DNA from 3 places in the Clostridium intestinale genome. Region 2 is predicted to be linked to each of the others. Evidence: riboswitches for the same ligand, from Rfam matches in the RefSeq annotation. Region 2 holds a riboswitch; each other region holds the start of a gene.
What was found. Region 2 has a riboswitch for S-adenosylmethionine ahead of P8F83_RS18320 (trans-sulfuration enzyme family protein). Riboswitches for the same ligand answer to the same signal wherever they lie in the genome.
Positions count from the first base shown of each region.

Region 1 (11,220 bases), 820 kb from region 2:
TAATTCAGACAATATATTTTTTATATAATTGAAGTCTTTTCCTTGTTCTATAAGTTCTGCACATTTTTTTACAAGTATTCCTTCGCCCCAAGATATAGTCTTAGAATCATACACAAAAGATTCAATATTATCATGGTTTTCACTTACCAGTCTCAAGGCATTACTAATTCCAGATAATCCACTTGATAGTGTTATAGCTATAGCATGGGTATATCCTTCCTTCTCTAACGCATCATATAGTTCTTCCATATCTTGAGCTAACGGCAATGAGGATGTTGGAATTTCTTTTTCAAAGTTATCATAAACTTCTTTCGGAGTAATTTCATATTTATCTTTATACTCACGATCTTTATATATAATTCTAAAAGGTAGAATTTTTATATTGTACTTTTCTATAATATCTTGAGGCAAATCACTAGTTGTATCTGTTATTAATGCAATTTTCTCCATTGGTTTCCTCCTAAAATGTTTATGCTACAATTATATCATTATTGATAACCTTATCAATAGCTATATAGTTTTTTTAAGAAAAATAAAATATTTTTAGACATAAAAAAAGAGCTTTTCAGCTCTTTTTAATACATTTCTGGTTCAATCAGACCATATTGTCCGTCTTTTCTCTTATATACAACATTCATATCGTTTGATTCAGAATCTTGGAATACAAAGAAGTTATGTCCTAAAAGTTCCATTTGTAGAATTGCTTCTTCAGTTGACATTGGTTTAACACTAAATCTTTTAGTTTTAACTACATTAAACTCTTCGTCATTATCATCATTTTCTGCTGCTACTTCATTAAATGATGCATATCTTAATGAATCAGCTCCATGATTTCTTCTAGAAAGCTTTGTTCTTTGTTTTCTTATTTGTCTTTCTAACTTTTCTTCTACTAAATCTATAGATTTATATAAATCATCTGTTGCTTCTTCTCCTCTTAATATAACTCCATTAAAAGGAATAGTAACTTCTATTATTTGTCTATTTTTTTGTACACTTAAGGTTGCCCTTGCCTCTACTTCTGGGTTAAAGTATTTTCCAAGCTTTGATATCTTTTTTTCTACTGTTTCCTTCAAGGCCTTTGTTAATTCAATATTTTTTGCTATTACAGTTACTTTCATAAAGTCAACCCCTTCCACCCTTAACTATTAATTAGTTAAGAACCTGTTTGTTATAAACATTTTACAGCTTATTCTACATAATTTCAACTCGTTTTTTCTGAATTTACAGAATATTAAGAGAGTTTTTCTTCTTCAATCTTCTCCATACTTAGTTATTCCCTATATTACATCTTTATGTATATGTTTTCATTAGCTTTTTAATTATAATTTATTATCAAAATGTATATTTAATATTTTTATATTTAAAAAACAAAAAAAAACAGTCCTAAAAGACTGTTATACCGCATGATACATTGTATTGAGACTAGCTGACCTGGTCTTTGACCCCACACTCGCCTGCTGGATTTTTCGCTACCCGGACTTAACCTCTCACTACTGGAACTCTCAGATTTTCTCTGGCAGGACTTACTTCTATACCGCACCATGCTCATTAAAACTTTGCCTAACTTACGTGGATCGTTTTGCCTGCGACTAGCATCGACTTTCAACCACAAACCTAGCCTCATACTCTTTTTATTATATACGACTTTGTCCAACTGTCAATATATTAACTTCTTTTGCGCCCATTTTTTTCAATTCATATGCGCATGCTAAAACTGTAGCTCCTGTTGTTACTACATCATCTATTAATATTATTACTTTATTATTAACAGTATCTCTTTCTATAATTTTAAATGCATTTTCTACATTACTTTTACGTTCTGATTTTGAGAGCTTTTTTTGTTCTTTAATATTATTTTCTTTATACAAGAGAGGTTTCATAGGTATAGAATAAAATTCTGAAACCTTTTTAGCTAAATAGTAACATTGATTAAATCCTCTCTTCTTTTCTTTACTTCTACTTAAAGGAACATAGGTTATTAAGTCTCCTGTTATGTTCCAAAACTTAACTCCATCTATAATTATATCTTTAAGTACTTCACCCGCTAAAAAATTTTTATGAACTTTAAAATCCACTATAAGCTTTTTTAACTCTTTTGTGTAGTGCATACAAGAATGTATTGTAAATTTTTCTCCCTTATATTCATCTAGCATAGTTTTTTCAACTCTTATTAATAAATCTTTGCATTTCTCACAAATATAATCTTCTTCATATTCTTCATCGCATATTAAGCATACCTCTTTATTTGGGTATACTATTGATAAAAAACATTCAAAAAGATACTTTACACTTTTAACAAGCCTCTTTCCCATACTAATTTATTAAAATATCTAGTTATATCCTTAGCTTTTTCCATATCGTCGCTAACTTCTCTAGAAATAAGGATTACTTCACCTAAATACTTCTCTCTAGCACCTACCTTTCCACATAGATATACTATCTTCTTATAATCAAATCTACTATTCTCAGCATTTATAACTATAATATCAATATCATTAATATTATTTAAATTCTCTCCCATATACTCCGTTATTATCATAATTGGTTGATTTTTCATAGTAAGCATTTTTTCTATTTTCTTAATCTCATCGCGCTCTTTAAACCTAATAATTTTAACATCCGATAGTACTTTAATTTTTTTAGTATATAAATCATATATTTTATCTCCACATTCCTCTGTAGGAACATGTAATACTATCTTCCTTTTGCTTTCTTTAAACCACTTCAAGTATTCATATAATATATAAGGCATATCTTCTTCAAGATTTATTCTTGTTGTAATTGCTCGTGGTTCTATTATTGGCCCAACCTTATTAATACTGCTGATCTCCATACTCTCCATATTTCTATATATATCTTCAATAGAGTATACTATTATCTTATGAGCAAACTTATATAAATTATCAACCTTCTCTTTTATCTGGAGTTTAGAATAATTTGAAAAAGAAGTTATATCATCATAAATTATTAACTCTACATCATCTTTTAATACACTTAAGTTAGCTGAATTAATAAAATATAATACTCCTGGCTCTAAAGTGGTATTATAATTTTTTAAATAGGAATATTTTATATTTCGTTGATACCCTTTAATATATTTAATCAGTTCCTTATTCTCTTCATAATCATTAGTAACATATACTACCTTCTTATTAGACTGTAGTAAATCACTTATTAATTTTCCAAATACTATAGAGCTATTATATGGAACAGATAAAACATTTATAATTTTCCCCATTTCTCTGTTATACCATAACTTTAATTTATTTTCTGCATACCTTAATTCATTTATATTCTCCATAATCATCAACCCTCACTAATTAAACGCATCACTTGAAATTATATCCTTTATTCTGAATTTTAATGACGAATATCTTTCTGTAGATCGTGTATTTTCTATCATAAATTTTAATGCTTTAATAGAACCTACTACTACTACTAACTGTTTTGCTCTAGTAATACCCGTATACAATAAATTTCTGTTCATAAGCATAGGTGATCCCATATATGCAGGAGTAATTATAACTGGAAATTCACTTCCCTGACTTTTATGTATTGTAATAGCATAAGCTAAATCCAACTCATCTAAATAAATAAAATCATAAATTACTTTTCTTTCCTCATCGAAAATAATAGTAAAGATCTTCTCTTCTTCATTTATAGACTCTATAAATCCCATGTCTCCATTAAATACTCCCACACCTTCTGGTTCTCCGTGTCCAGCTACCCTTTTCCATTTTAGAGTATAGTTATTTTTAGTTTGCATAACTTTATCCCCAACTCTAAATATATTGTCTCTTATTTTCTTTTCTCTTTTATTGTCACTGGGTGGATTCAAAATTTCTTGAAGTCTATAATTTAAGTTAGTTACTCCTAAATTCCCTTTTTTCATAGGTGTTAGTATTTGAAGATGTTTCATCTTATCCCAACTAGCATTAAACTTTGGAAGCCTGTTATTAATTAAGTCTATAAGTGTTGTCATTATATAATCTAGGTTATCCTCTTTTATGAAAAAAAAGTCCTTATCTCGCTCATTTAAAATAGGCATAGTTCCTTCATTTATCTTATGAGCATTTACGACTATAAGGCTTTCTTTTCCTTGTCTAAATATTTCTTTTAATCTTATTACTTCCGTAAAACCACTTTCTATTAAATCTTTTAATACATTTCCAGGTCCTACTGATGGGAGCTGGTCTACATCTCCAACTAATATTACTCTAGTTCCTACTCTAATAGCTTTTAGTAAGGAGTTCATAAGCATAACATCTATCATAGAAGCCTCATCTATGATTACTACATCAGCTTCTAATGGGCTTCCTTCATCTTTTCCGAATATACTTTTTTCCTCACTATCAGTAACTCCCATTTCTAATAATCTATGAATAGTTTTTGCTTCTTTTCCTGTAGATTCACTCATCCTCTTAGCTGCTCTTCCTGTAGGTGCCGCTAAAATAACTCTATTTCCTGATTTCTCAAATATATTTATTATACATTTAATGATTGTTGTTTTTCCTGTTCCTGGTCCTCCAGTAATTATTTCTATACCATTATTAAAAGCTCCTAAGATAGCTTTTTTTTGTGATGCTGCAAACTTTATATCATTTTTATTTTCAAACATAGATATTTCATACTCTATATCAGTATTAAATTTTTGAAAATTTGCTACTGATAAAGTTAATATTCTCTTTGTTATTCCTATTTCACAATAATAATAAGGTAGTGTAAAAACACCATTATCCTCATTAACCTTCTCCAAAATTAATTTTTGTTCTCTACATGCATTATATAAATTTTCTTCTATAACTTGTTTCGATACAGTTAAAACCTCTATTCCCTCTTTTATAAGAATCTCAACTGGCATATATGTATTTCCATTTGCACAAAATTGATTTATTACATATTTTATTCCACTTTCAATCCTATAAGGGGAATCCTTTTCTATACCTATACTTCTAGCAATTTTATCTGCAGTTTTAAATCCTATTCCTGTAATTTCCTCACATAAAATATATGGATTTTCTTTTACAATATTTATTGAATCTGTTCCAAATCTTTTATATATTTTTATACATTGGTTAGTTGTTACTCCATGAGTTTGAAAAAATATTATTATGTTTTTTAACTCTTTTTGTTCCTCATAGGATTCCTTTATAAGTAAAAATTTTTTTTCTCCAATGCCTTCAATTTCTCTTAACTTATTAATATCTTTGTCTAATATATCTAAAGTGTTCTCTTTAAACTTATCTATAATTTTTTTAGCAGTAATAGGTCCAATCCCATATATAACTCCAGAAGCTAGATACTTCTCTATTCCTTCTAGTGTATTTGGTATAATCTCTTCACACTCTTCTATTTTAATTTGTCTCCCGAAGCTAGGATGCAATACCCATTCACCTTTTATCTTTAAGTGTATGCCTTCTTTTATAAAAGGAACTACTCCAACAGCTGTAAATGACTTTTCTCCATTAGAAAGCTTTGCAACCATATATCCATTTTCTTCATTATGAAATACTATACTTTCTATTATTCCACTTATTTCTTCCATCTAATCTTGCTCCTTAAGTATTCTTAACCTTAAAAGGCATATATTATGATTATACCATAAATTTATATTTATATTTCATTGTTTAGTTTATTGACTGAAATACTCTTTGAAGTTATTCTTAATTTAGGAGGCGATAACAAAAATGTTAATTAAAAATGTTAATATTATATTTTTAGATAAAGTTGAAAAAGGAGATATATTAATAAATGACGGTAAAATCAAGAGCATTAACCCTGATTCTTACGAATTAGATGATAAGATAATTGATGGTACAGGTTTATACTTATCTCCTGGTTTTATAGATGTTCATATACATGGTGCTGGCGGTTACGATACTATGAATGGAACTTATGAATCCTTAAATGAAATCTCAAAAAACATAGTTAAACACGGTACAACTTCATTTACGCCAACAACAATGACTGTTGCTATTAAAGATATATATAAGTCTATGGAAGCTATATCAAAGGCTAAGGAAATAGGTACTGAAGGAGCCAATGTATTAGGTGCTCATTTAGAAGGCCCTTTTATTAGTCTACAAGCAATTGGTGCACAAAACCCTAATTTCCTTCAAAAACCATCTAAGGAAACTTATCATGATATGGTAGGTGAATATGAGAATGCAGTAACTTCTATAACTATAGCTCCAGAAGTAGAAGGGGCATTAGAATTAATTTCTTACTTAGACAATAAAGGTGTTAGAGTTTCATTAGGACATACTAAAGCGACTTATGAGGAGGCAATGGAAGGCATAAAACATGGTGTATCACACTCCACGCATCTTTTTAATGCTATGACTCCATTTCAACATAGAGAAGCTGGAACTGTTGGAGCTATTTTTGATTCTAATATAACTACAGAAACTATTTCTGATGGAATTCATATATCTTATCCTTCTTTAAGAACCGCATATAAAATAAAGACAACTGATAAGGTTTTATTAGTATCTGACGCAATGGAAGCCTGTTGTATGCCTGAAGGCTCTTATTCTTTGGGTGGGCAGCCTGTAATAGTTAAAAATGGTGCTGCAAGGTTAGAAAATGGAGCTCTTGCTGGTTCTATCTTAACACTTGATAATGCTATTAAAAATGTATATAAAAATACTAACTATCCATTACACGAAGTTATTAAGATGGCTACTTACAATCCTGCAAAACATTGTAAGGTTGATGACAAAAAAGGTATAATAAAAGAAGGGTATGATGCTGATTTAGTTTTATTTGATGATAATATTGAAATTAAATATTCAATAATTGGCGGAAAAATAGTTTATTCCAATAATTAGAAGAAAAAGTGGTTTATAAAATGATAACTTACAATCATTTTATAACCACTTTTTTTAATATACTATATTAATTTTTTTATTTCTTCAACCCTTGTTAGTTGTTCCCAAGGAAGTTCTACATCTGTTCTTCCAAAATGTCCATAAGCTGCTGTCCTCTTATATATAGGTCTTCTTAAATCTAAATCTCTTATAATAGCTCCCGGTCTTAAATCAAATACCTTATTTATTATATCGATTATTTTATCATCACCTATTTTAGCAGTCCCAAATGTATCTACTTCTATTGACACTGGTTTAGCAACTCCTATAGCATAAGCTACTTCTATCTCTAATTTATCAGCAACACCAGCTGCTACAAGGTTTTTTGCAACCCATCTAGCTGCATAAGCTGCACTTCTATCTACCTTAGTTGGATCTTTTCCTGAGAAAGCTCCGCCACCATGTCTACCGTATCCGCCATAGGTATCAACAATTATTTTTCTACCAGTTAACCCAGCGTCTCCTTGTGGTCCACCTATAACAAATCTTCCAGTTGGATTTATATAATATTTAGTATTTTCATCTAATAATTCAGCTGGTATAACAGCCTTTATTACATGTTCTAAAATATCACTTTTTATTTGTTCTTGTGATACCTCTGGTCCATGTTGAGTTGACACTACTATAGCATCAATTCTTTTTACTTTATTATCATCATATTCTACTGTAACTTGAGTTTTTCCATCTGGTCTTAAATACTCTAAAGTTCCATTTTTTCTTACTTCAGATAATCTTCTTGAAAGTCTATGCGCCATAGCTATAGGTGCTGGCATTAATTCTGGAGTTTCATTAGTTGCAAAACCAAACATCATTCCTTGATCTCCAGCTCCAACTGCATCTATTTTATCCATTTCGCCTTCTCTAGATTCTAAAGCCTCATCTACTCCTTGAGCTATATCTGATGATTGCTCGTCTATAGTAGTTAATACTGCACAAGTATCACAGTCAAATCCATATTTTGCTCTATCGTAACCTATTTCTCTAATAGTTTGTCTAACCACCTTAGGAATATCCACATAACATTTAGTTGATATTTCCCCCATTACCATTACCATCCCAGTTGTAACTGCTGTCTCACATGCTACTCTAGCATTTGGATCTTGTTCAAATATAGCATCTAAAACTGAATCTGATATTTGATCACAGATTTTATCTGGATGTCCTTCTGTAACTGATTCAGATGTAAATAATCTTTTCATTTTATTTCTCCCTCCGATATATTATTGCAAAAAAATAAAGCCCTCCGATAAGAAGAGACTTGATAAATTAATTCTCTCTCTTATCTCGCAGATTTTTCACTGCAGGAATTGGCACCTTTGTGCATAACACAGGTTGCCGGGTTTCGTAGGGCCCTATCCCTCCACCTCTCTTGATAAGAGTTATCATTATTCATTTCGTGAATAATTATATCATTATTAGATTAATATTTCAATAAAAATTTGTAATAAATAAAAAAAATAAAAAAGTAGAATAATCTACTTTTATTGGTGGAGGAGGACGGATTCGAACCATCGAAACGAAACGTAACAGATTTACAGTCTGCCCCCTTTGGCCACTCGGGAACTCCTCCATGTTTTATGGAGCTGGCAATAGGAATCGAACCTACAACCTGCTGATTACAAGTCAGCTGCTCTACCGTTGAGCCATGCCAGCACATATTCACTTTTAATGCCTATTAATTAAACTTGCTTGGTTATAATTTAATATTATAACTATTGGTGGGCACAACAGGGATCGAACCTGTGACCCCCTGCTTGTAAGGCAGGTGCTCTCCCAGCTGAGCTATGCGCCCTTATTTTTAAAAAATGGTGGAGGAGGACGGATTCGAACCATCGAAACGAAACGTAACAGATTTACAGTCTGCCCCCTTTGGCCACTCGGGAACTCCTCCATGTTTTATGGAGCTGGCAATAGGAATCGAACCTACAACCTGCTGATTACAAGTCAGCTGCTCTACCGTTGAGCCATGCCAGCACATATTCACTTTTAATGCCTATTAATTAAACTTGCTTGGTTATAATTTAATATTATAACTATTGGTGGGCACAACAGGGATCGAACCTGTGACCCCCTGCTTGTAAGGCAGGTGCTCTCCCAGCTGAGCTATGCGCCCTTATTTTTAAAAAATGGTGGAGGAGGACGGATTCGAACCATCGAAACGAAACGTAACAGATTTACAGTCTGCCCCCTTTGGCCACTCGGGAACTCCTCCATGTTTTTGTGGAGCTGGCAATAGGAATCGAACCTACAACCTGCTGATTACAAGTCAGCTGCTCTACCGTTGAGCCATGCCAGCGGATTTATATTGATTCTTTCACAGAACCGACAATGATTAGTATAAGGGGATAAGTAATAAGTTTCAACTCTTAAAATACCTCATTTACAGATATTATTACACTTAAACTCCTATTTTCTATATTTTTCTCCTTATTAGTCTATTATTTGATTTTTTCAAACTTTCTTTTAAACCTATACACTAATATGATTTTCTATTTTTTCTATATCTATATAAGGGCTGAGAATTTTTTTAACTTCTTCATAATCACTTGCTTTTAATCTATTTTTTAATATTTTAACTATATCTTTAGCTCCATCCACTTCATCTCCATTATCTAATATATCTTTGATTTGTGCATAATCAAAATTAGATAATTTACTTGCATAATAAAGCAATTTTGCTTTGTTAGATACAGAAATTTTCTTCTCTATTGTATTTTTATCAACCTTAAAAATCATACTTGCAGTCAAAGCCTCTTCTTCTTTTTTATCAGGTTTATTATAATTATTTTTAGAATTATCTATATATGAATCTTCATACTCATTACCCTCAACTTTAATTAATGGGTCACTATTTTCAGCCTTACCTTTGTCGTCTGCTTTCTTTTCCGTTTCTAATTTATCATTTTTTACACTAGTATTATTTTCATTATTTGCTTTATCTGCAACTTGTTTCTTAGATGTATTATTTTTAACTTGTACGCTTTGTTCCGTTGTTTTTTTAGGATTACTTGGGTATAAGATAAAGACTACACTTATAATTGTTGCTAATATAACTAATATCGTTAAAATTTTTTTATTCATTTTATCACCTCTCTACTATTAACCTTTATTGCCATTATTTATCATTTTTATACTTTTGATATTATAATTTTTTATTATATATAATAAGGTTCTTTTTGCTTGCATATATAATAAAGTACCGTTTATACATCAAGTAGAAAGGATGGTTTTTTTGAATAAAGTTAAAGTAAATTATAAAGAAAATATGGCCTATTACGAAATAGCTTACTTCTTGAGAGACTATATAAAAGACAATACTGTAATAGTCTGTATAGGAACTGATAAATGTATAGGAGATTCTCTTGGACCACTAGTAGGTACATTACTAAAAGAAACTCTAATACCCTTACCAATTTACGGAACTTTATCTTCACCTATCCACGCATTAAATATAGATAAAAAATTAGTTGAGATTAATAAAAATCATCCTAATTCTTTAATAATAGGCATAGATGCTTGTCTAGGAGATATTAATTCAATAGGTGAAATTCATGTAAGAGATTATGCTATACATCCTGGAAAGGGTGTTGGAAAAACTCTTCCTGATGTAGGTAATGCTTCTATTATAGGCATTGTTGATTCAAGTAGCGCTACCGAAATTTTTTCTAATAGAACTATACGCCTTTCTTTAATAATGGATATGAGTAAATCTATTGTTAAAGGAATAGTTCACTCTTACTATTTGAGTGATATAAAAAAACTTTCTATATAAAAATAAAATGCTACTAAAAATATAGAATTTTTAGTAGCATTTTATTTTTATAAATACTCTATTTATTTGAGATTAAAAACTCACCATGTCCTTTTTCTAAAGACGTTAATGCTTTTCCAGATCCTAAAACAACACAATCTACTGAATTATCAGCTACATTAACTTTTACTCCAGTTTCTATCTCAATTAATTTATCGAATCCATAAAGCAAGGCCCCTCCACCAGTCATTAATATTCCTTTATCTATTATATCTGCCGCTAGCTCAGGTGGGGTTTTTTCTAATACATCTCGAATTTTATCTATTATTAATCTTACTGGTTCTTCTAATGCCTTTGTAAGTTCTTCAGTAGTTACTTCTATATTATCTGGCAATCCAGTAATTAAATTTCTTCCTTTTACTATAGCCGTAACATTTCTTGAGCCTCTTAGTGCCGATCCAGCAGTTATTTTAAGCTCTTCTGCTGATTTTTCTCCGATCATAAGCTTGTATTTACTTCTTATAAATCTGATAATAGATTCATCAAACTTATCTCCAGCAACCTTAATTGACGCTCTTACAACTACACCATTTAGAGATA
Region 1 is NZ_CP121166.1:2,764,598-2,775,817, forward strand. Features, by position in the region: gene P8F83_RS14105 (DegV family protein) at 1-450, opposite strand, end outside; gene hpf (ribosome hibernation-promoting factor, HPF/YfiA family) at 576-1,118, opposite strand; gene P8F83_RS14115 (ComF family protein) at 1,635-2,312, opposite strand; gene P8F83_RS14120 (hypothetical protein) at 2,285-3,301, opposite strand; gene recD2 (SF1B family DNA helicase RecD2) at 3,317-5,545, opposite strand; gene nagA (N-acetylglucosamine-6-phosphate deacetylase) at 5,688-6,830, shown strand; gene metK (methionine adenosyltransferase) at 6,893-8,068, opposite strand; SAM riboswitch class I at 8,146-8,248, opposite strand; tRNA gene P8F83_RS14140 (tRNA-Tyr) at 8,355-8,439, opposite strand; tRNA gene P8F83_RS14145 (tRNA-Thr) at 8,448-8,522, opposite strand; tRNA gene P8F83_RS14150 (tRNA-Val) at 8,586-8,661, opposite strand; tRNA gene P8F83_RS14155 (tRNA-Tyr) at 8,676-8,760, opposite strand; tRNA gene P8F83_RS14160 (tRNA-Thr) at 8,769-8,843, opposite strand; tRNA gene P8F83_RS14165 (tRNA-Val) at 8,907-8,982, opposite strand; tRNA gene P8F83_RS14170 (tRNA-Tyr) at 8,997-9,081, opposite strand; tRNA gene P8F83_RS14175 (tRNA-Thr) at 9,091-9,165, opposite strand; gene P8F83_RS14180 (hypothetical protein) at 9,339-9,950, opposite strand; gene yyaC (spore protease YyaC) at 10,102-10,641, shown strand; gene mreB (rod shape-determining protein MreB) at 10,700-11,220, opposite strand, start outside.
Region 1: it holds a riboswitch for S-adenosylmethionine, as region 2 does, so the genes downstream of both, metK (methionine adenosyltransferase) here and P8F83_RS18320 (trans-sulfuration enzyme family protein) in region 2, are expected to answer to the same signal.

Region 2 (11,220 bases):
TCCGAATACATAAATTCAGAAGTTATATATGCTATACCTGCTAAATAATCTTTTTCACTGTCTTCTGATAAAAGTATTGCTGGTTTTATATTATTAGCTAAATATTTTTCACAAGTGTTTTTTATTTTATCTATTAAGTTTTTTCTTAGTGTTTCTCCGCCTATAACTATAAAAGATGGATTAGTAACACAATTTAAAATTGCTATAGTTTGAGAAATAATATCTACATATGTATTATCATCAATGTTATTATCTAAAACTTTTTCCAAATGTCCCATGCCGTTTATAGGAAGAAATCCTAGTTCACCAGCAAAATTATTTCCACCTCTTATTAATTGACCATTTGCTATTATTCCAGCCCCTACTCCAGCTTCAGTAAAATGTATATATACAAGATTTAAATTCTCTATATCTAATACCTCTATGCTTTGAGAATAATTTAAACTAAATCCTAATGCCATAGAATTTAGATCATTTTCTAACACTACAGGTATGCCTATTTTTTTCTGTATGTAGTCTCCAAGTTCAAATTTTCTCCAGTCATTAAGCCCTTTTCCACTAAAAAAAGTTCCATTTTCAACTACTCCAGGAACCCCTATCCCTATAGCTCTTATATCCCTATCCTTAACTATATTGTTTATGAAACCATTAACCACAGTATCTATAAAGTCTTCTATAATCTTTTCATTATAATCAGAATATATTTTTACTTTGTTTTCCTCAATAATGTTTCCTAGTAGATTTGTTATTGCGTAATTTATATAACTGTCTTTAATATAAAAAGATAATGCATTATTATAATCCAAATTAAGTGAATATCTCTCAGCTCTTCTACCCCCACTTGAATCATCAAATCCTAAGCTTATTATCTCTTTTTTTAAAAGTAATTCCTCAATCAACGTCCTTACAGTTGTTATACTAATTCCAGTGATTTCAGATATTTCGGCTTTAGTTGCAGAACCATTATTCTTTAATGAATCTTTAATTAATGCACTATTTACTCTTTTCATTATTTGTGGCTTTGCTGATAAGTTGTTCATTTCTAATCACCCTTAATAAACTTATATCAGATACTTTTAAAAGTATCTGATATAAGTTTATTATATTTATTTGCAAAATACAATAGCACAGAAAAGAAAAAAGTTGATGCTTAACATCAACCTCTATAAAACCTCTGCTTTTTCTTTCAATTTTGAGCCATACAATCTATATGCAGTAAGTACAGCGCCTACTGAGCAAATTATAGCTGCTGATATATATACCCATCTCATTCCATATACAAATACATCATCTCTTCCTGATATATATCCAGTAACATGGTAACCTATCTTATTACTCATCCTATTGTATAAAAGGGTAGTAGAAAATGATATTCCAAATACAAGTCCTAGATTCCTAACTAAAGCATTGATACTTCCTGCTATACCTAGCTTATTTTTAGGAACAGTTGACATTACTAAAGAGTTGTTAGGCGACTGGAACATTCCATTTCCTATAGTCATTATTGCTATAAATGAAATTAATACACCTAAATGAGAATATTGATTTAAAGTAGACATTAAAAATAATCCTAAACTAGTTCCTAAAAGACCTAAGAAGGTAAGAATTTCTGAACCTATCTTGTCTGATATATATCCACTTAAAGGTGCTACAACTGCCAATATTATAGGTGATACCATCATAAGTAATCCAGTAACAGAAGGTGTTAATTTCATTACATATTGTAAATAGAATGGCAATATTATATTTGAGCAACTTATTGCTACAAATGATATAAATGCACAGAATATACTAAGTGAAAATAATGTGTTTTTAAATATCTCAAGATTTAATAGTGGAATTTTAACTCTTTTCTCTGTCTCTATAAAAACTACAAATAGTATTGCTGAAAGTGCAAAGCACATAATAATTATAGTATTATTATATCCAACTTCTTGGCCGTGAGTTAATGCTCCAAATAATAATATAATCGTAAGAGAAAATAAGCTTCCACCTTTCAAATCAAGTTTCTCATTAACCACTTCACTATGTTTTGATAATGTATTACTCGCAAGAATAAATGCTACTATTCCTATTGGAACATTTATTAAAAAAATATATTGCCAGCTTAACGCATCTACAATTAATCCACCAAGAGGGGGACCCACCATAGAACCTAATGCCACAAATGTACCATTTATACCAAGGGCTCTGCCTCTTTCATTGGGAGGAAATACGTGTGTTATAATTCCATGGCTTGTAGACATAGATGCTGCAGCGCCTATAGCTTGAAGTGCTCTAGATATTACTAACATCACTAAGGAATTAGATATTCCACAAGCTAATGATCCAATTGTAAAAATAATTATTCCTAACTTAAAAATATTTCCTTTGCCTTTAAGATCTGCAAGTCTTCCGAATATAAGTATAGTCGCTACAATGACAATTAAATAAATTGTTACTACCCATTCTATTGAAGCCATACTTACAGATAACTTATTTGATATGACAGGTAATGCAACATTTACTATACTACTATCTAGTGTGGCCATAAATGTTAGCATAACCGTGGTAAGCAGTATTACCCATCTCTTACTATCAACTTTATTCTCCATTATAATTTATCCTTTCACTGTTTAATAAAGAATAGTTGCGATTGCAACTATTCTTCATTATTATAATATATCTCTATTATTTATTCAAATACTAAAATTAATACTGTAGAAAAAAATTAAAGTAGAAGATTTAATTTCTTAATTCTCCTACTTTACTATAATTAAATATTTAATGCTTTATCAAAACTTTCTATCAAGTCCTCAAATTCCTCTAGCCCTACAGAAACTCTTATTAGTGTGTCTGTCACACCTAGTTTTTCTCTCTCTTCCCTAGGTATAGCAGCATGAGACATCTTTGCTGGATAAGACACTATAGTTTCAACGCCACCTAATGAAACTGCAAAGGCAGCATTTTCTATATTATTTAAAAAATACTTTGTTACATCTAAAGATTTTAGTCTAAAAGATAAAACAGCTCCTCCTCCTGATGCTTGAGCTAAATGAATCTCTCTACCTGGATGTCCTTCTAGTGATGGATAATATACAGTTTCTACTTCTTCTCTTTTTAGAAGCCAACTAGATAATTTTTCTGCTGTTTGTTGATGAACATCTAATCTTACCTTTAAGGTTTTTAATCCTCTAAGCAAAAGCCAACAATCCTGAGGTCCTAAAATTGCTCCAAAGGAATTCTGTATTGCATATATTCTATTTGCCAAATCTTCTGTCTTAGCTACAGCTAAACCTCCTACTACATCACTATGTCCTCCTATAAATTTAGTTGCACTATGAACTACTATATCAGCTCCTAAGTCTAAAGGTTTTTGAAGATATGGTGACATAAAAGTATTGTCAACTATAACAATTAATTCGTTACTCTTAGCTATTTCTATAGCACCCTTTAAATCTGTTATTTTTAATAATGGATTTGATGGTGTTTCTAAAAATATAGCTTTAGTATTTTCTCTTACAGCCGCTTTTATATTATCTAAATTAGATGCATCAACAAAAGTAAATTCAATATTAAATCTACTAAGAACTTTAGTAGTAATTCTATAAGTTCCGCCATAAACATCTTCGCAAATAATTATATGATCTCCAGCTGAAAATATTGAAAGTACCGATGATGTAGCAGCCATTCCTGATGAAAAAGCAAATCCGCTGCACCCATTCTCTAATTGAGCAATAGTATTTTCTAAAGCCTCTCTTGTAGGATTTCCACTTCTTGAATAATCGTATTTTCCAAAACTATCTATATCTCTTTGATGATAGGTAGATGCTTGATAAATAGGTATACTTAAAGCCCCTGTTTCTTCATCTATTTCATTTCCATTATGAATTAATTTTGTTCCAAATTTCATATTTATCACCCCAATGCTTTCTCTAAATCTTTAATTAAGTCCTCAACATTTTCTATTCCAACAGACAGCCTTAAAAGAGTTTTAGTTATACCTAATTTATTTTTTATTTCCTCTGGAATTTCCGCGTGAGTTTGAGTCTGAGGATATGTAATTAAAGTTTCTACTCCACCTAAGCTCTCCGCAAAGGTTATAACTTCTACACTTTTTAATATTTTTGCTACCTGCTCCTCTTCATAAACATTAAAAGAAATCATGGCTCCAAAACCTGTTGCTTGACTTTTAGATATTTCGTACCCCTTATGATCCTCTAAACCTACATAAAATACCTCTTTTACCTTATGATGATTCTTTAAATAATTAGCTATCTTTATAGCATTTTCCTGACTTTTATCCATTCTTAGATGTAGTGTTTTTATTCCTCTCAATAAAAGCCATGAATCAAATGGTGCTAGTACTGCTCCTGTAGATTTCTGATAAAATCTTATCTTATCATTTATCTCATCACTATTTGTTAATACAAATCCAGCTAAAGCATCATTGTGGCCACCAAGGAATTTTGTTCCACTATGAACTACTATGTCTGCTCCTAGATCTAAAGGCTTTTGATAATAAGGTGTTAAGAATGTATTATCAACAATTACTTTTAAATCTCTTTCTTTAGCTATCTCAACTATTTTTCTTATATCAGTTACCTTCATCATAGGATTTGAAGGTGTCTCTAAAAAGATTGCTTTAGTATTTTCCTTAAGGTTACTTAAAACCTCCTCAATACATGTAGTATCTATAAAATCATGTTCAATTCCATAAGGTTTATATATTTCCTCAAATAACCTGAATGTTCCTCCATATAAATCGTCTGAAACTAAAATGTGATCCCCACTTTTAAAAAGATTTATAATAGCTGTTATCCCCGCTACTCCAGTAGAAAAAGCTATGCCCCACTTTCCACCTTCTAACTTTGCTACTGTTCCCTCAACTTCTTCTCTAGTTGGATTTTGAAGTCTTGAATAATCATACCCCGTACTCTCATTTAAACCATTATGCTTAAATGTAGCTGTTTGATATATAGGAAAACTCAAAGCGCCTGTTAATGGATCTACTCCTTTTTTCCCATGAACCGCTATCGTCTCAAAGGATAAACATTTATCTTTACACATAATATAACCCCCTTATAAAATAAAAAATGCCAGAGATAAACTCTGGCATACAAATATGCTTATTACAGAAATCTACCCTCATCTACCAGTTTAAAAACTGCAGGAATTAGCACCACTACATAAATTGAATGAAATTTATGTTGGTTGCTGGGCTTCATAGGGCCAGTCCCTCCACCTCTCTTGATAAGTTTTTTAATTTATTAGTATTATTGCACTTTTATATTGCTTTGTCAAATTAATTACGCATTAACTCCACAACATTTTTTATATTTCTTTCCACTACCACATGGACATGGATCATTTCTTCCTATTTTATTTTCATTTCTTACTGTCTTAGATTCTTTATATGACTTAGATATTTCTTTTCTCTTTTCTTCTGAGAATATACCTTCCCATTGAGAAAGAGTATAAAGGTATTCAGCTTTTGCATCTAACATATTAAAATATAGTTTTTCTAGATCCATATCAAAAACTAACTCTTGTTCAGCAGTTACTGTTTCTAAATCGTATGGATTATTTAAACTGTCATTTATTCCATCTAAAAATCCCATAACGAATTCATTAGTAGCATTAAATTCTTTTGCTAACTCTTCAATAGTTGATTTTTTTATTTCCTTGTGGTTTGATAAAAGTTTTTTATATATTCTAGTTTCTATATCACTATATTCAGCCCAAAAAGCTTCTTCCCCTTTACTTTTAACATATTCTACAACCATGTCTGTCCATTGTTTATATAGACTCATATTATCTTCTCCTCTTTCTTATATGTATTAATTTATACCAAGCACCTTTAATATAGACAATTTCTCTATTTCTCTAAAGAATACTCTGCTTTATCATTGCAATAATTACATTTTCCTTCTTTTGCTTCGTTCATTATTGGAAAGGTCTCATTAACTACTAAGAATTCATCTAAAGCCTCGTCTATGTGTTCTTTACATGCCAACACTTTATTTTCCATGAGTATCTTCTCCTTACTAGAATTCTATATAATTACTAGGTTTGTGCCTTTCAGCTAAAGAAATAGCAACATCTTTACCTATATAAATATTATTCTCATTTAATATATTAAGTACTGTTTGATATGCTAAATCTGGATGATTATTTGTATTGCTTAAATGTCCTAAATATAGGTTTCTAAGTATTCCGTGATTTATCAGAGTTACTATAGCTTTACCACAGTCATCGTTAGATAAATGTCCTATTTCACTTAGAACTCTTCTCTTTAAAGGATATGGATAAGGTCCAAATTTAAGCATTTCAACATCATGATTACTTTCAAGTAACACTACTTCAGATGATTTTATATTCTCAAGAATTTCATCTGTAAATACTCCAAAATCAGTTGCTACACTTGACTGCTTTCCTTCTGCTTGTATGGTATATCCTACAGGGCCTGCCGCATCATGAGGTATACAAAATGACTTTACTTGCATGTCATTTACCTCCACCACTGTTCTTTTATCCATAATTTTTATATTATGTTCTTTTATTTTTCCTAGAGATGATTCCATTGCGCACCAAGTAGCATCATTTGCATATATAGGTATGTCATATTTCCTAGAAATTATGCCTACCCCCTTAATATGATCTGAATGCTCATGTGTTATAAATATTCCATTTAAATCTCTTGGATTTTGCCCAATCGAAACAATTGCTTCGTCTATCCTCTTTCCTGGAAGACCTGCATCTACTAAAATTTTTGTATTTTTGGTTCCTATAAAAACCGAATTTCCACTACTACCACTATATAATGGGCAAAAAATCATAATATATTTCCCCCAATGTTATTCGACTTCTTTTCTACAAATACTTGCTCCTAAGTCTTTAAATTTATTTTCTATATGAGGATATCCTCTATCTATATGCTCAATATTATGAATTTCAGTGACTCCTTCAGCTACTAATCCAGCTATAACCATTGCAGCTCCAGCTCTTAAATCTGTAGCTTTTACTATAGCTCCTGTCAATCTCTTAACTCCATCTATAATAGCAGTTCTTCCTTCTACTTTAATATCTGCACCCATTTTCTTCAATTCATCTATATGCTTATGTCTGCTTTCCCATATAGTTTCAGTTATTATACTTCTTCCTGAAACAGAACTTAATAAAGTTGACATAGGTTGTTGTATATCTGTAGGGAATCCTGGGTAAGGAGCAGTTTTTATATTAACTCCTTTTAAAGGCTCATCTACATATACTCTAACAGTGTCATCTCCCTCTTCAATCTTTACTCCCATTTCTATAAGTTTTGCAGAAATAGATTCTAAATGTTTTGGTATTACATTTTTAATTAAAATATTTCCTTTTGTTGCTGCTGCTGCAATCATGAATGTTGATGCTTCTATTTGATCTGGAATTACACTGTAATTACAACCTTTTAAAGATTCAACCCCTTTAATTCTTATAATATCAGTTCCCGCACCTTTAATATCCGCACCCATGGAATTTAAGAAGTTTGCTACATCAACAACATGTGGTTCTTTAGCAACATTCTCAAGACTTGTAGTACCCTCTGCTAAAGTAGCTGCTATCATAACATTTATAGTTGCTCCAACACTTACAACATCAAAAAATATATTTGCACCTTTTAATTCTTCCGCTTGAACTCTTACCGCTCCATGCTCTATACTTACCTTTGCTCCAAGTGCTTCAAAGCCTTTTATATGCTGATCTATAGGTCTTACACCTATAGGGCAACCCCCTGGAAGCTCTACTCTTGCTTCTTTAAATCTCGACAATAAAGCCCCTATAAAGTAATAAGAAGCTCTCATTCTTCTAACATCTTCAGTACAAGCATCAACTCTTTGTATAGTTGTTGCATCAACTTCTAATGTATTTCTATCAATTTTATTTATTTTACAACCTAAGTCAGTTAATATTCTTTCTAAACAATGTACGTCTTCAATATCAGGAATATTTTCAATCAAACATTTTCCATTACTAGCTAGTACTGCCGCTGGCAAAATTGCTACTGCTGCATTTTTAGCGCCATTAATATCAACTTCGCCTCTTAAGATTTTGCCTCCATCGATAACTAATTTTTCCATCCGTTTTCACCCTTACCAATTTATTTATATATATTAAAGTTCCCAAACAAAAAATATTTATCCATATTATAACATTAAATCATTTTATTCATTCTATCCATAGTTCCCATTATAACATAAAGCATAAATATTTAAATATTTTTTTAACTGTTTTTATTAGTAATTTATTGCTTTTGTACTTCTAGCATAAATATTTGATTCATATGGTTTTAATCTTATAATAAAATGAAGTCGAACTATTAAGTTCGACTTCATTTTATTAGTACATTCCTTTTTCAAAACTTCCACAATCTGTACATTCAACTGTTTCAGCTTTATGATCATGCTTTACCACCATTATTTTGTCTAAAGTACAAAACTCTTCACTTCTAGCATGAAATTTACATTCAGAAACATTGCAACCTATACTCTTATTCTTTTGATCCATTACAATCTACCTCCTTTCACACAAAATTAGTATTGGCATTACAAAATAATTTATACTAGTGTTTTGATTATTCAAATATGGTATAATCTAAAATAATAGTTAAATTTATTCCAATTGGTGAGGTTAAATATGAGATATTACTTAGTTGCATTATTTGATGATGACTCTTATAAACAAATAGAGCCTATACAAAAAAATTTATCAAAAAAATATAAATTATATAGAAATTTACCTAAATTACACATAACCTTGGAAGTAATAGAAGATCCTGACATAGAAAAATTAGATATTGTTCTATCGAAAATTTTTAAACCTTATAAAAGATTTAAAGTTGAGCTTAAAGATATTCTTTGTTTTAATGAACCATATAAATCTGTGAATCTTAAGGTTGAAAGTAAAGGTTATATAAAAAAGATAACAAGAAATGTCAACGATACTCTTAAACTACATGGCTTCCGTGTTAGAGATAACATAGATAACTGGGATTTACATGTATCCTTAGCTAATACTAACTTTGCTCAAAGAGAGTGGAAAAAGAATGAATATGAAATTGCTTGCAGTACTGCTAAAACTGAAGGATTTTATAATTTAGCTAAAATATCAAAGGTTGAACTATGGAAACCTATAAATAATAAAAAGGAAATGGTTATTAAATCTTATGAATTAAAAACCTTTTAAATTTTAATTATGAGAATATTCATAAATTTTTTATAGAAAAATCTTTGAATTCGTTTACCCAGTCTTTTCAATATCAAAAACTTTTTGTACAATATAAAAGACATAGTTCCTAAATGGAATAGGGGGATTTATAGAATGAATTTACAAAACTTTTTTAAAGTACAAGATGAAGCAAATAAACTATTAGTTATGGATAAAACTCTTAATGATTATAGGTTAACTGCTAGAAAACTGTTATCTCTTCATGTTAAATTAAGTGATCTAGCAAATGAAACTAAGTGTTTTAGATACTGGGAGGAAGAGGATAATTCCCCTTCTAAGGACGCTATTATGACAAAGTATATTGATTGCTTAAGTCACATATTAACTATAGGATTGGATAAAAATTATTCTGACTTAAAAGAAGTTGATTTAAACCCTAATGATGATTGCTTAAGTGATCAGTTTTTAAATCTATTTATAGATTTAAATGACATAATTATTTCTCCCTCAAAGGATCACTATCAAACATTGTTTGAAGATTTTATGAGTCTAGGAATCAGCTTAGGTTATTCTGAAAGTATTATTGATGATAAATATCACTCAAAAATGCACTCATTTATTTCTACTAAATAGAATTAAAGTTAACGGCTAAGAGAAAAGATACTTTTTAATTTCTCTTAGCTTTAATTATATTAATTTTTATTTTGAGAAATACTACTCTAGAGGTGATATTATGATAGGTGTTTTAATTTCTATACTTGCTGGAGTAGCTATGTCTTTTCAAGGAGTATTTAATACAAAACTTTCCGAAAAAATAGGTCTTTGGGAAACTAATACCTTTGTTCAAGGAAGTGCTTTTATTGTTACGTTAATAATCACATATTTTTTTGGTAAAGGAAGTTTTAAAGATATAACCACAGCTAAAAAAATATATCTTTTAGGTGGAATTTTAGGTGTAGTAATTATCTTCACAGTTATGATGGGAATTAAAAGTTTAGGTACTACCTGCTCAATTGCCATTATATTAGTTGCTCAATTAACAGCCGCCGCTCTTATAGATGCGTTTGGTTTATTTGATACTGACAAAATAACATTTGGAGTTAATGAGATAATAGGTATTATTCTAATGATTATAGGTATAGTTATTTTTAAATGGAAATTTTAATTAAGGGGTTATAGATGGATACTTTAAAAAATATTAAATTTCTTACCGCACTTACTTTAAATAATATAAAAACATACAGAACTAAACCGTATCTTACCAACAGTCAAGAAATCGAAGAAAATTCTATATATTGGTATGGTCATGCAACTACAATTATAAATATTGAAGGAAAGCTCATTTTAACTGATCCAGTTATCACTAAAAATTTGGGATACTTTAAACGACAAGCAGAAATTCCTATGGATATTACTAATTTAAAATTTGATTATATTCTTTTATCCCATGGTCATATGGATCATTTGAATTTCTCCTCTTTAAAAAGACTTAATAAGGATGCTATAATAATAGTCCCAAAAGGCTATAAAAGATTAATAAGTCTTTTGGGTTATAAAAATGTTCATGTAATTCGCCATAATGAAACATATAAAGATTCTTATTTAACTATAAAATCTTTTGAAGCTAATCATGATGGGAGAAGATATTATCTTGGAATAGATAATGAAAGCCATTCATTTTTAATTAGTGGTAAAACTAAAAAAGTTTTCTTTGCAGGAGATACTGCCTATACAGAGGCTTTTAAAGGAATTTCTTCTGATGTTGCACTATTACCTGTTGGGTGTTATAAACCAGAGAGATTTTCTAAGATGCATTGTAATCCTGAAGAGAGTTATAAGATCTTTAAAATGATGGATTGTCCATTAATGATTCCTATACACTATAAAACTTTTATTTTATCTTTAGAAAATTTTGATGAGACTATTACCTCTTTAAAATCATTAAATGATAATACTATTAATGTACTTCATATTGGAGAAGTCTCAAAATTTTAAAGCAGCTTAGGCTGCTTTTTATTTATAGTATCTAATTTG
Region 2 is NZ_CP121166.1:3,582,868-3,594,087, forward strand. Features, by position in the region: gene P8F83_RS18305 (ROK family protein) at 1-1,040, opposite strand, end outside; gene P8F83_RS18310 (MFS transporter) at 1,164-2,594, opposite strand; gene P8F83_RS18315 (trans-sulfuration enzyme family protein) at 2,756-3,892, opposite strand; gene P8F83_RS18320 (trans-sulfuration enzyme family protein) at 3,898-5,049, opposite strand; SAM riboswitch class I at 5,125-5,239, opposite strand; gene P8F83_RS18325 (SEC-C metal-binding domain-containing protein) at 5,289-5,792, opposite strand; gene P8F83_RS18330 (CxxH/CxxC protein) at 5,858-6,010, opposite strand; gene P8F83_RS18335 (MBL fold metallo-hydrolase) at 6,027-6,818, opposite strand; gene P8F83_RS18340 (UDP-N-acetylglucosamine 1-carboxyvinyltransferase) at 6,837-8,099, opposite strand; gene P8F83_RS18345 (DUF1540 domain-containing protein) at 8,359-8,526, opposite strand; gene P8F83_RS18350 (2'-5' RNA ligase family protein) at 8,656-9,204, shown strand; gene P8F83_RS18355 (dUTP diphosphatase) at 9,340-9,819, shown strand; gene P8F83_RS18360 (DMT family transporter) at 9,920-10,351, shown strand; gene P8F83_RS18365 (MBL fold metallo-hydrolase) at 10,366-11,181, shown strand.

Region 3 (11,220 bases), 590 kb from region 2:
CTCACTTAGAGGCTTTGGAAGAAGCTAAAAGAAGAGATCATAACAAACTTGGTAGGGAGCTTGGAATATTCACTACTAATGAAAATGTAGGTCAAGGGCTTCCACTATTAATGCCTAAAGGAGCTAAAATAATTCAAGTTCTTCAAAGATGGATTGAAGATGAAGAAGAAAAAAGAGGTTATTTGTTAACTAAAACACCTTTAATGGCAAAAAGTGATCTTTACAAAATATCTGGTCACTGGGATCATTATAAAGATGGTATGTTTGTTTTAGGTGATGAAGAAAATGATGTTGAGGTTTTTGGTTTAAGACCTATGACTTGTCCGTTCCAATATACAATCTACAATGCTGAACAACACAGCTATAGAGATCTACCTAAAAGATATGCAGAAACTTCTACTTTATTTAGAAATGAAGCTTCTGGTGAAATGCATGGACTTATAAGAGTTAGACAATTTACTTTAGCTGATGGTCACTTAATAGTTACACCTGAACAATTAGAAGATGAATTTAAAGGAGTTGTAGATTTAATAAAATATGTAATGACAACTTTAGGAATTCAAGATGATATAACTTATAGATTCTCTAAATGGGATCCAAAAAATAAAGAAAAATATATAGATGACCCTGAAGCTTGGGAAAAAACTCAAAACTTAATGAGAGATATTTTAAATCATCTAAATATTGATTTTTATGAAGCTGATGATGAAGCTGCTTTCTATGGTCCTAAGCTAGATATTCAATTTAAGAATGTTCATGGTAAAGAAGATACTATAATAACAGTTCAAATTGACTTTGCTATTGCTGAAAGATTCCAGATGACTTATGTTGATAAAGATGGAGAAAAGAAAACTCCTTATATAATCCACAGAAGTTCTATAGGTTGTTATGAAAGAACTCTAGCTATGCTTATAGAAAAGTATGCTGGTGCTCTACCAACTTGGCTAGCTCCAGTTCAAGCTAAAATACTTCCTATATCTGATAAGTATAATGACTATGCTGAAGAAGTTAGCAAAACTTTATTAAACAAGGGTGTTAGAGTTGAAGTTGACTATAGAGCAGAAAAAATAGGTTATAAGATAAGAGAAGCAAGATTAGAAAGATCTCCTTATATAATAGTAGTTGGAGAAAAAGAAGCTGAAAATAAAGAAGTTTCTGTTAGAAGCAGAAAAAATGGAGACGAAGGTGCTCTATCTTTAGAATCCTTTGTTAACAGAATAACTCAAGAAATAGCTAGTAAAGAGAACTAAAAAAGAGGCCTAGGCCTCTTTTTTATTTAAACTGCTCTAAGTAACTTTTTAAAAGAAGTTATATTCCCATCAAGTTTTAGTCGCTCTAAAGCCTCCTGTATTTTGCTTTCACCTAAAGTATTTATATATAATGCCAGCTCATCTCTCTTTTCCCCTACTAATTGTAGATCCGGGAATTCTAATCTTAACTTTTTAATAACACTTTTCTTTTCCTCTGTTTTTATCCTTATTAAAACGCCTACCTCACTATCTATATATCTATTTACTAATATTTCATTAAGATAATTCTCAGAAGTTTCTTTTCTTCCTCTAATTATATCTAAAACATCCCCAAAAACAGCTGAGCCTGTTGGAAGCATTCCAGCTCCTTTTCCAGTAAAGCTAACCTCTCCCACTGCATCTCCATGGAACACAACTCCATTAACTTCATTATTAATAGTAGAAAGTATACTTCCTTCTTTAACTAAGGCTGGTCTTACAGAGGCATACACCTGATCTCCCTCCATTATACTTTCAGCTATTAACTTTATTCTATACCCAAGCTCCTTTGCATATATAAAATCCTGTCTTTCTAAATTATTTATACCCTCTATGTTTATATTTTTCCATGATATTCTATTCTTATAGGCTATAGTGGATAATATAGCAAGCTTTCTTGCAGCATCATATCCTAAGACATCTGAATCAGGATTAGCCTCAGCAAACCCTAAAGCCTGAGCTTCTTTTAAAGCCTCTTCATAATCAATATTTTCATTGTACATTTTAGTTAAAATATAGTTAGTAGTACCATTTAATATTCCTCTTATACTCTTTATACTATTTCCTTCTAAAGATTCTATTAGTGGTTTTAAAATAGGAATTCCTCCACCTACAGAAGCTTCAAACTTCAACGTCACTCCACTCTCTTTAGCTAAAGATAATAGTTCTCCCCCATACTCCGCTATAAGATCCTTATTTGCAGTTACCACATGTTTTTTAGCTTGTAGTGCCCTTTTCACATATTCATAGGCTGGATGTAATGAACCCATGACCTCAACTACAATATCGCTTTCTTGACTAAAAAACTCCTCAACATTATCAGTCAAATATTCACTATACTTTTTATCCTCATGTTTGCTTAAACATCGTACAAGTATTGAAGACACTTCTAAATTGTCTATCTTGCTTTTGTTATTATCTATTAGTTCTATTAATCCACTTCCTACTACTCCATAACCCATTAATGCAATTTTTGCCATAAAAAAAGCCCCCTTATTATTTAAAAGTGGCCTTTTACCAAATATAAAAACAGCTAAAGCTACACTATTAAACAGCTTACTTATAGCGAAATAAAAAAACTACTTCTACTATAAGATAAGCAGAAATAGCTAATAAAGCACATTAATATATGCATGCAAAATTATTATTCCTCTTATCTATCAGGATATACCTGCAGGATTTAGCACAATTCCAACATAATGAGTGTTAGCTGTTGCTAGGTTTCATAGGGCCAGTCCCTCCACCATTCTTGATAAAAGACCATTTTGTATTTTTCATTACTTTTATTATACTTCTACCATATAAAATTGCAATGATTTTTAAATAAATAATTATTTTTAAATATAGTAACCTTTTTCATTATACTTAATAATATATTAAAAAGAAAAGGTTTTCTATCTCTTTCCATCACATTTTAAGGAGTTGATATTCAATGAAAATTCTTCCTAACAACAGTTGCTACACATTGGAAGAAATAAAACAACAGCCTAAGTTATGGCAAAAAATATATTATTCTATTAAAAGCAAAAAGGATGAAATTAATAATTTTCTAACGCCCTTACTAAATAACACTATATCTAGAATATTATTAATTGGTTCAGGTGCATCTGCCTATGTAGGAGATACCCTTATGCCTTATTTATCAGAAGAACTTAAAATTCCTGTAAACTCTATTCCAGCTTCAGAGATTTTAAACAATCCATATACTTATTTAAAAGACTTATCAAATATACTAGTAATTTTATATTCTAGATCAGGAAATACTAAAGAAACTTTAGATGCTTTAAATACATGCACAAAACTATTACAAAATTCTCATTTTATACTAGTAACAAGTAATAATGAAGGTATATTCTCAAAAGAATACTCAGATAAATCAAACTTTTATGTACTCACACTGCCAGAAGAATCAAATGATAAAGGATTCGCTATGACCTCTTCTTATTCCTGTATGGTTTTATCCTCAGTATTGCTATTTAATATTAATAATTTAGAAAAGCAAAAACTATATTTAGAAGAAACTTTGGTTAATTCAAAATATATACTTAATACAATTTGGAGTGATACACTAAACATAGTTAGAAGAAACCCAAGTAGAGTTCTTTATGTAGGTACTTCTGAACTAAAAGGAATGAGTAATTACTGTGCATTAAATACCTTGAAATTAACAAATGGAACAGTATATTCATTAAGCTGGTCTCCTTCTGATATCAATCAAAGTATAAAACCTTTTATAAATGACAATACATTAATATTCTTATTTAAATCCGTAAATAACCCTGACTTGGATTATAACCAACATTTTCTAGATATCATAAAAACTCAAGATAAAAAACCATTTGTTATAGTTGTATCTGAAAATTCCTCTTATTTAGATTCCTGTAATAAATGCTTTTATGTAAACTATAAAGATTCTATATTACCTAACATATACTTAGCACTTAACTATGTTTTATATTCTCAAATATTTAACTACATGTATTCCTTACATCTTGGTTTATCTCCAGATTTACCTTATTCGTGACACTTATATGTAAAGTCCTCAGTGACTATATAATCTATGGGTTTATCATAACTTTCTGTAGGAATGAAATCTATCACTTGTATGGAGTAGGCAACTGCTATTTTTAAAGTATTACTATTATATTGTGCTAAATATTTATCATAATAGCCTCCTCCATAACCTAATCTTTTCCCTTCCTTAGTAAAAGCTACTCCTGGCATAAGTATAAGATCACAATCCGCCTTAAGCTCTTCTCCATCTTCAGGCTCAAGTATTCCAAAAACTCCTGGTTTTAAGTTATCTAGTGAATCTATCTGTATAACCCTCATTTCCTTCTTTCTAACTCTAGGAACATATACCTTTTTCCCATCCTTTAATGCATCCTCTATTATACCAATAGTGTTAACTTCACTTCCAAATCCAATAAAACAAAAAATACTTTTAGCTTCTTTATAAAAAATATTACTTAAAATTTTATTTTTTATTTTTTCACTAAATTTGTTTCTTAAATCCGAATTAAGAGCATCTCTCTTATCTATCATTTTTTTTCGTATATTTATTTTATTCAAAAAATCACCTCATTAAAAAAGCACTTTTTTTCTTTTATTATAACATTTAATATTTATTTAGAAATATTTCTATGTTTTTATATTTCAAGTTTCTTCATAATAAAAATAAGGAGCTGCCTATTATAAAAGGCTGCTCCCTATAATCTTTATGATTCTACATAGTTACTTATTGTATCTTGAGCTTTTGTTAAAGCACTTTGTACTGCATCACAAGTTTGTTGTATTCTAGCTTTGTTTTCTTGTTTTTCTACACTTTGTAGAGCCTGATCCAAATGTTGTTTAACCTTCTGTAAATCATCTATTGAACATTCTACATTTTGTTTTGCATTTTTCATTATAAATCCCTCCAAGAAAATAATATTTGTGATCGAACACAATATTATTATTATCTTTTATAAGATTAAAATACTACTAAATACTTAACTAATTTAACATAAATTTTATAACATTAAATTATTATTTTTGATTAATTATATCATTAACATGAACATAGGGATTTATGTATCTTTTTCTATTAACCGTCTTTTTACCTATATTTATAGACTTTTTAGGGCAGGCTTGTATACATGCCATGCATTGTTGACATTGATGTTTCCAGCTTGGAACTCCATTCACTAGATATATATTATCAACAGGGCATATCTTTTGACACAACCCACATCTTGTACAATTTCCATCTATAACAAGTTTTTGATCTTTAAAATTTACGTTTCTGATAAGACTTCTATAAAGAGGTGAAATAGTATAATAATATAAACCTTTTTTTATAGGTTTTATTTTATTATCCTTAACTAAGTTTAATTCTCTTAATAAAATTCTTTTTTCTTTTTCAATTAGATTTTTAATATATTCATCATTTTTAACCTTATATATTTTAATATAATTATCCGGCATAGTAACATAATGGCTAAAACTTAGTTTATTGTTTTGTTTTTTCAATATAGAATCAATTTGCTTCATAGGTACACCTTCTGTACCACCTTTAGTGCTAATAGCAAATACATATGTATTTTCTTTAACTTTTAATTTTTCCATAAACTCCACAACAATTTTAGGTAACCCTCCATAATACATTGGAAAAATTACACCTACCTTATCATAATTACATTCTATGTTGTCTTCATTTATTAGCCTAGCTATAGGAACTATATCGCAATCACCTAAATAGCAGGCCGTTTCTCTAGCTATATAGAGAGAATTACCTGTTCCAGTAAAATAATATATAATTGTATTCATTTCTTTTCTCCCCATAAAAAATTACGTTCTGTTAAGTTATATGAACATTGCTCTTCTCAATCCTAGGAAATACAATAAGTTTGACTAGAACTAAATGTCCCCCTTGAAAGGAGAAGCGCAATGAACAAAACAAAAGTAAAATGTCCTCGTTGTAACTCTGACCAACTATATAAGTTTGGTTTAGATAAGCAGGCTAATCAAAAATATCAATGTAAAAAGTGTAAGCGACAATTCGCACCTGACTCCGTCAGAAAGCGGGTAACATCTAAATATCCAAGATGTCCAAAGTGTGGTAAAGCAACTTTCTTGCATCACATCTATAAACACTATAATCGCTATAAATGTGGTAATAAGAAGTGCAATCATATCATTGTTCATCACCATAACCTAAATATAGATGATGCCTCCAGTGAAAACCTAACCGGTTCCCTTTCTATGAAAGGTATGCGTTTTCCACTCCATACTATTCTGACTGCATTAACTTTATATTTTTTAAACAACTCATCAACAAGAACTATTTCACAGTTCCTTTTCGTAACTTCAAATATAAAGGTTTCTCATGTCACAATAGCTAGTTGGACTCAAAAGTTTGCACCTTTTTTCAAACAAAAAGCTGATAAGTTTAAAGAGCAGCTAGATCTCCAATCTGACGATTGGCATGCTGACGAAACAGTGGTCTTTATAAATGGTGAACGCTATTATTTATGGTTAGCTATTGACTCTGAAACGAGATTTATTTTAGCTTTTCATCTAACCAAATCACGTAGTGAGGATTCAGCATTTACACTAGTAAACCAAGCTAAACAATTTGGAATGCCATCAAACTTTATAACTGATAGACTACCTTCATATAACCAAGCTGTAGCGAAGCTATTGGGCGAAAACAAGCATGTGCCTGTTGCTCCTATGTCTAGCGACATATCAAACAATTTAATTGAGTCTTTTAACAAAACATTTAAAGCTTGGTATAAAGCTAAAAAAGGGTTTAACTCTTTTGAGAAAGCAAATAACTTAATATACTTATTTGTCTTTCACTATAATTTCATTAGGCCTCATGGTTCATTAAATAATCTCACACCTGCTGAAGTTGCAGGCTTCGCTAGCAATAGCATTGATCGTAAATCTTGGTTTGTCGCTGCTTAATCTCAACTTAATATCTTTGATTAACCTGCAAAAATCTAACTTTTTGTAGGCTTATTTGCCATACAAAAATTTATTCAAACTTATATAATTTTCAAAGAACGAGTAATTCTACGAAATGTTAAGCTATTTTTTCATAACAACCTAACAGAATCAAAAATTATCCCCTAGAATAAGTATAAATAAATTTATAAAAAATACAAATACAAATCCCTTCAATTTATGTTAATAAAAACAAGGTAGATAAATTATTAATATTTATCTACCTATTTAATCTTACTTATTTTTCTTTTTACTTTTTTTCTTATTTTTATTATTTTTGTTCTCTATAACAGGCTCTTTAACTTCTTCAACCTTTGGAGCTTTTTTCTTTTTTATAAAATAAAGTACAACCTTTACTGCACCTATAGCTAAAAGTAAAATCCCTATTCCAGATTCAACAGTTATAGTTCCATCATTTTTCATCTTACCTGAAAAATATAAAATAACTCCTAAAGAAAGATAAAATAATGCAGGTAGTTGAGTGCTTTGTTTCTTTTCTTCATTATTGTTTTTCTTATCCTTTTCCATCTATTTCCCATCCTTTTAAACTATATAATATTAACATTATATCACAGCAATTTATTTTTAAAAGGTTTTCAAGTATTTAATTTTACTTATAATAAACCTCCACATTTCCTTTTCCAAGTCTTAAAATTATATTTAATCCTTAAACTTAGAAATTTGTAATAATTTAGTTCTTTTTGTATTCTCAATACTTCCCATACTGAATTAGTTAAATTATTTATTAAATTTAATCAAATTTTTACCATAATTCTAATACTATTTTTCCTTTTTTTATGATATAATTGTAGTTAAAATTACATATATTTCATCTTTAGGAGGATTTTATTATGAAAGCAGCTTTTTGGTACAATAAGAAAGATATGCGAATTGAGGAAATCGACGAACCAAGTGTCCCTAATGATTCAGTAAAAATCAAAGTAAAATGGTGTGGAATTTGTGGATCAGATTTACATGAATATGTAGCAGGTCCTATTTTGATTCCTACAGAACACCCTCATCCACTTAGCGGAAAAACTGCTCCTGTAGTTCTTGGGCATGAGTTTTCTGGTGAAATTGTTGAAGTAGGCAGTAATGTATCTAAACTTAAAATTGGTGATAGAGTTGTTGCTGAACCTATGATAGTTTGTGGCAAATGTCCATCATGTCTTGAAGGTAAGTATAACTTATGTACAAGCTTAGGATGCCATGGACAGTGTGGTACTATAGGAGGATTTTCTGAATATAGTGTACTACCTGAAAGATTTGTACATAAAATTCCTGATGAATTATCTTATGAAAGAGCAGCCTTAGCTGAGCCAGTAACTGTTGGAATGCACTCAATAGATAGAGCAAACTTCAAAATAGGACAAACTGCCTTAGTTCTTGGAGCTGGTCCAATAGGTTTAGGAACTATTGAATGTTTAAAGGCAGCTGGAGCAAGTCTTGTAATTTGTTTTCAAAGAAAATCAGTAAGACAAGAATATGCAAAACGCGCTGGAGCAGATATAATTCTTGATCCAAATGAAGTTGATGTTGTTTCCAAGATAATGGAGATTACTGGTGGAGCAGGAGTAGATGCTGCTTTCGAAACAACAGGTTCTGAAATAGGCTTTACAACTGCTTTTAATAGCATTAAATCCGATGGAACACTTGTTATTACAAGCCTTTGGGAAAGTGAAATAAAATTCAATCCAAACTTCTTAGTATTTTTTGAGAAAAAAATTGTAGGTACAATGGGCTATAGAAATAATTATCCAACTACAATAGCTCATATGAATAATGGAAATATAAAAACTGAAGGATGGATAACTAAAAAAATTCACCTCGATGACATAGTTGAAGAAGGATTCGAAACGCTATGTGGTCCTGATAAAAAGAACCATGTAAAAATCCTTGTTACCCCTGATAAATCATTGTTATAAAAACTTACTAAAAGAAAAATATAATAATAAACGTGAGGTGTCGCATAATGGAAAATAATCAAAAATTTCTTAATGTAAATATAATAGGAGTAGGAACTTATCTTCCTGATAATAAAGTAGATAATGAATATTATATTAATCACTTTAAAGAATTAAAAGGAATAGACATTACAGGCGCTTTAGAATCTATAGGTAGAGATTACAGACATATCTCCACAGATTTAGATGAAACAGTTATAACTATGAGTACAGAAGCAGCTTTAGTTGCTCTTAAAGAATCAAATACTAATCCAGAAGAATTAGATATGGTTGTTTTCTCTACAGATAGCCCTGAATTTACAACTCCAACTAATGCAATTAAATTAGTAAATGCTATTGGTGCAAAAAACGCAAAGTTAGTATATGATATTAACGCAAACTGTCTAGGTATGACTCTTGGTTTAGATCAAGTAAGCAGAACTATGAAAACTAATAAAAGATTTAAAAAAGCATTAATAGTAGGAAGTGTTTTAATAAGTTCAATAGCTAGAAAAGATGATTTCCTTACATATGCAACCTTTGGAGATTCAGCTTCTGCAGTGGTATTAGAAGCCGTTGAAGAATCTTACCAAAGAGGAGTTATTGACTCTGTTTCTTATACAGATTCAGATCAACATGCAACATCTCAAAGTCCAATTAATGGATTCTCAAGATATTTAAGAACAGATGTTACTGATAAAGAAGAGTTAAAATGGTTTTCTTATCCTGTAGAATCTGCTAATTATCCAAGTATATGGTCAGATATGATAAAAGATTTGCTTTCTGAACATCAAAAAACACAATTTGATATAGACTTTTTTGCTCTTCCACAGTTTACTGAACCTCTAATAACTGATACATTAAAAGCATTAGATATAGAAAATATAGAAGAACACTATAACTTTGTTTCAAGAAATATAGGTTATACTGGTACAAGCTGTGTTATTTTCTCAATTAAAGATGCTTTAAATAAAGGAAAAGTTAAAGAAGGCTCTAGCGTAATATTCGTAGGATCTGGTGTTGGTTTTTCAACTATGGCACTATACTATAAATTCTAATTAAATATATATATGAAAAAAGAGAACCAAAATTCTGGTTCTCTTTTTTATGTATGATTTTTATTAAATCTTAGCTATAGCATCTTCATAAGATTTTACAAGTATAACTTGTCCCATGAAATCATTAGAATCAGCCCTCTTATTTTGCATGTTAGTTATAGCACTTTCTGGTACTACAAAGAATTTATTCTTAAATTTAGTTACTGTGTATATTTCCATTACTGATTGTAATACATCAACAGCATCTGCAGGAGTAGTTTTTACTTCTTTTGAATCGATTATTAAATTGTATGATGCTGTGTTTACACTTCCAAAAGTATCTTTTAACTTTTGAAGTATTTCTAAAGCTTCTGCTCTAGCGATCATTCCTTTACAAACTACATAGATTACACTTTTCTCTTTGTTTACTTCGATATTATTCATTTAACTCTCTCCTTTTAATTTGCAAATTATTTATATTAAATATATTTTCATATATTTTAATTCTTTAATGATTTAAGTCTGTCCATAATTGGAGCTGGTTCAGTTCCATCTGTTATTATTTCAATAACACAAGGTCCATTTAAATCTTTAGTAAAATCAGCAATTTTTATTATGTCCTCAATATTCTCAACTCTCATTGATTTTACGCCAACTGCATTCATCATATCAGCTATTGAAACTCTCTCTTGCTTAAATACTTCTAAACTTCTGCCATACAAAAATTTATGTCCATGATCAACATAAGCAAGCATTGAATTATTGATTATAAAATATATAATCTGCATATTATTTTCTTTAGCAGTTAAGATTTCTGTTCCATTCATAAAGAATGAACCATCACCTGAAAATACAGCTACAGGTCTGTTTTCTTCTACTAAATATGCTCCAACTGCTCCACCTATTGCTGACCCCATAGCAGCATAGTTAAGATTCACTTCAAAATTTCCTTCTTCAGGTATGTTTAAATATTTAAACACAAAGTTCATATGCTCTCCTAAATCAGAAAGATAAAGGGTATTTTTAGGAACAAATTCTGTAATTCTATCTAAAAATAATCTTAAAGAAACACCTGTATGATTTTTTACATAGCCACCATTAAGTTCTGGTCTAACCTCAGGCTCTTTAATAGATTTTTGTGTATTTTTAATTAACTCAGGTACTACTTGTCTTAGATCTCCATGAATTTTTAAATCTTCATCAAAAACCTTCCCAAGTTCTTTCTTATCCCAATCAACGTGA
Region 3 is NZ_CP121166.1:2,993,882-3,005,101, forward strand. Features, by position in the region: gene thrS (threonine--tRNA ligase) at 1-1,250, shown strand, start outside; gene P8F83_RS15390 (homoserine dehydrogenase) at 1,277-2,488, opposite strand; SAM riboswitch class I at 2,659-2,767, opposite strand; gene P8F83_RS15395 (SIS domain-containing protein) at 2,941-4,032, shown strand; gene P8F83_RS15400 (5-formyltetrahydrofolate cyclo-ligase) at 4,023-4,580, opposite strand; gene P8F83_RS15405 (hypothetical protein) at 4,727-4,915, opposite strand; gene P8F83_RS15410 (EFR1 family ferrodoxin) at 5,037-5,816, opposite strand; gene P8F83_RS15415 (IS6 family transposase) at 5,937-6,959, shown strand; gene P8F83_RS15420 (hypothetical protein) at 7,233-7,526, opposite strand; gene P8F83_RS15425 (2,3-butanediol dehydrogenase) at 7,850-8,923, shown strand; gene P8F83_RS15430 (3-oxoacyl-[acyl-carrier-protein] synthase III C-terminal domain-containing protein) at 8,971-9,999, shown strand; gene P8F83_RS15435 (hypothetical protein) at 10,063-10,422, opposite strand; gene P8F83_RS15440 (thiamine pyrophosphate-binding protein) at 10,479-11,220, opposite strand, start outside.
Region 3: it holds a riboswitch for S-adenosylmethionine, as region 2 does, so the genes downstream of both, P8F83_RS15390 (homoserine dehydrogenase) here and P8F83_RS18320 (trans-sulfuration enzyme family protein) in region 2, are expected to answer to the same signal.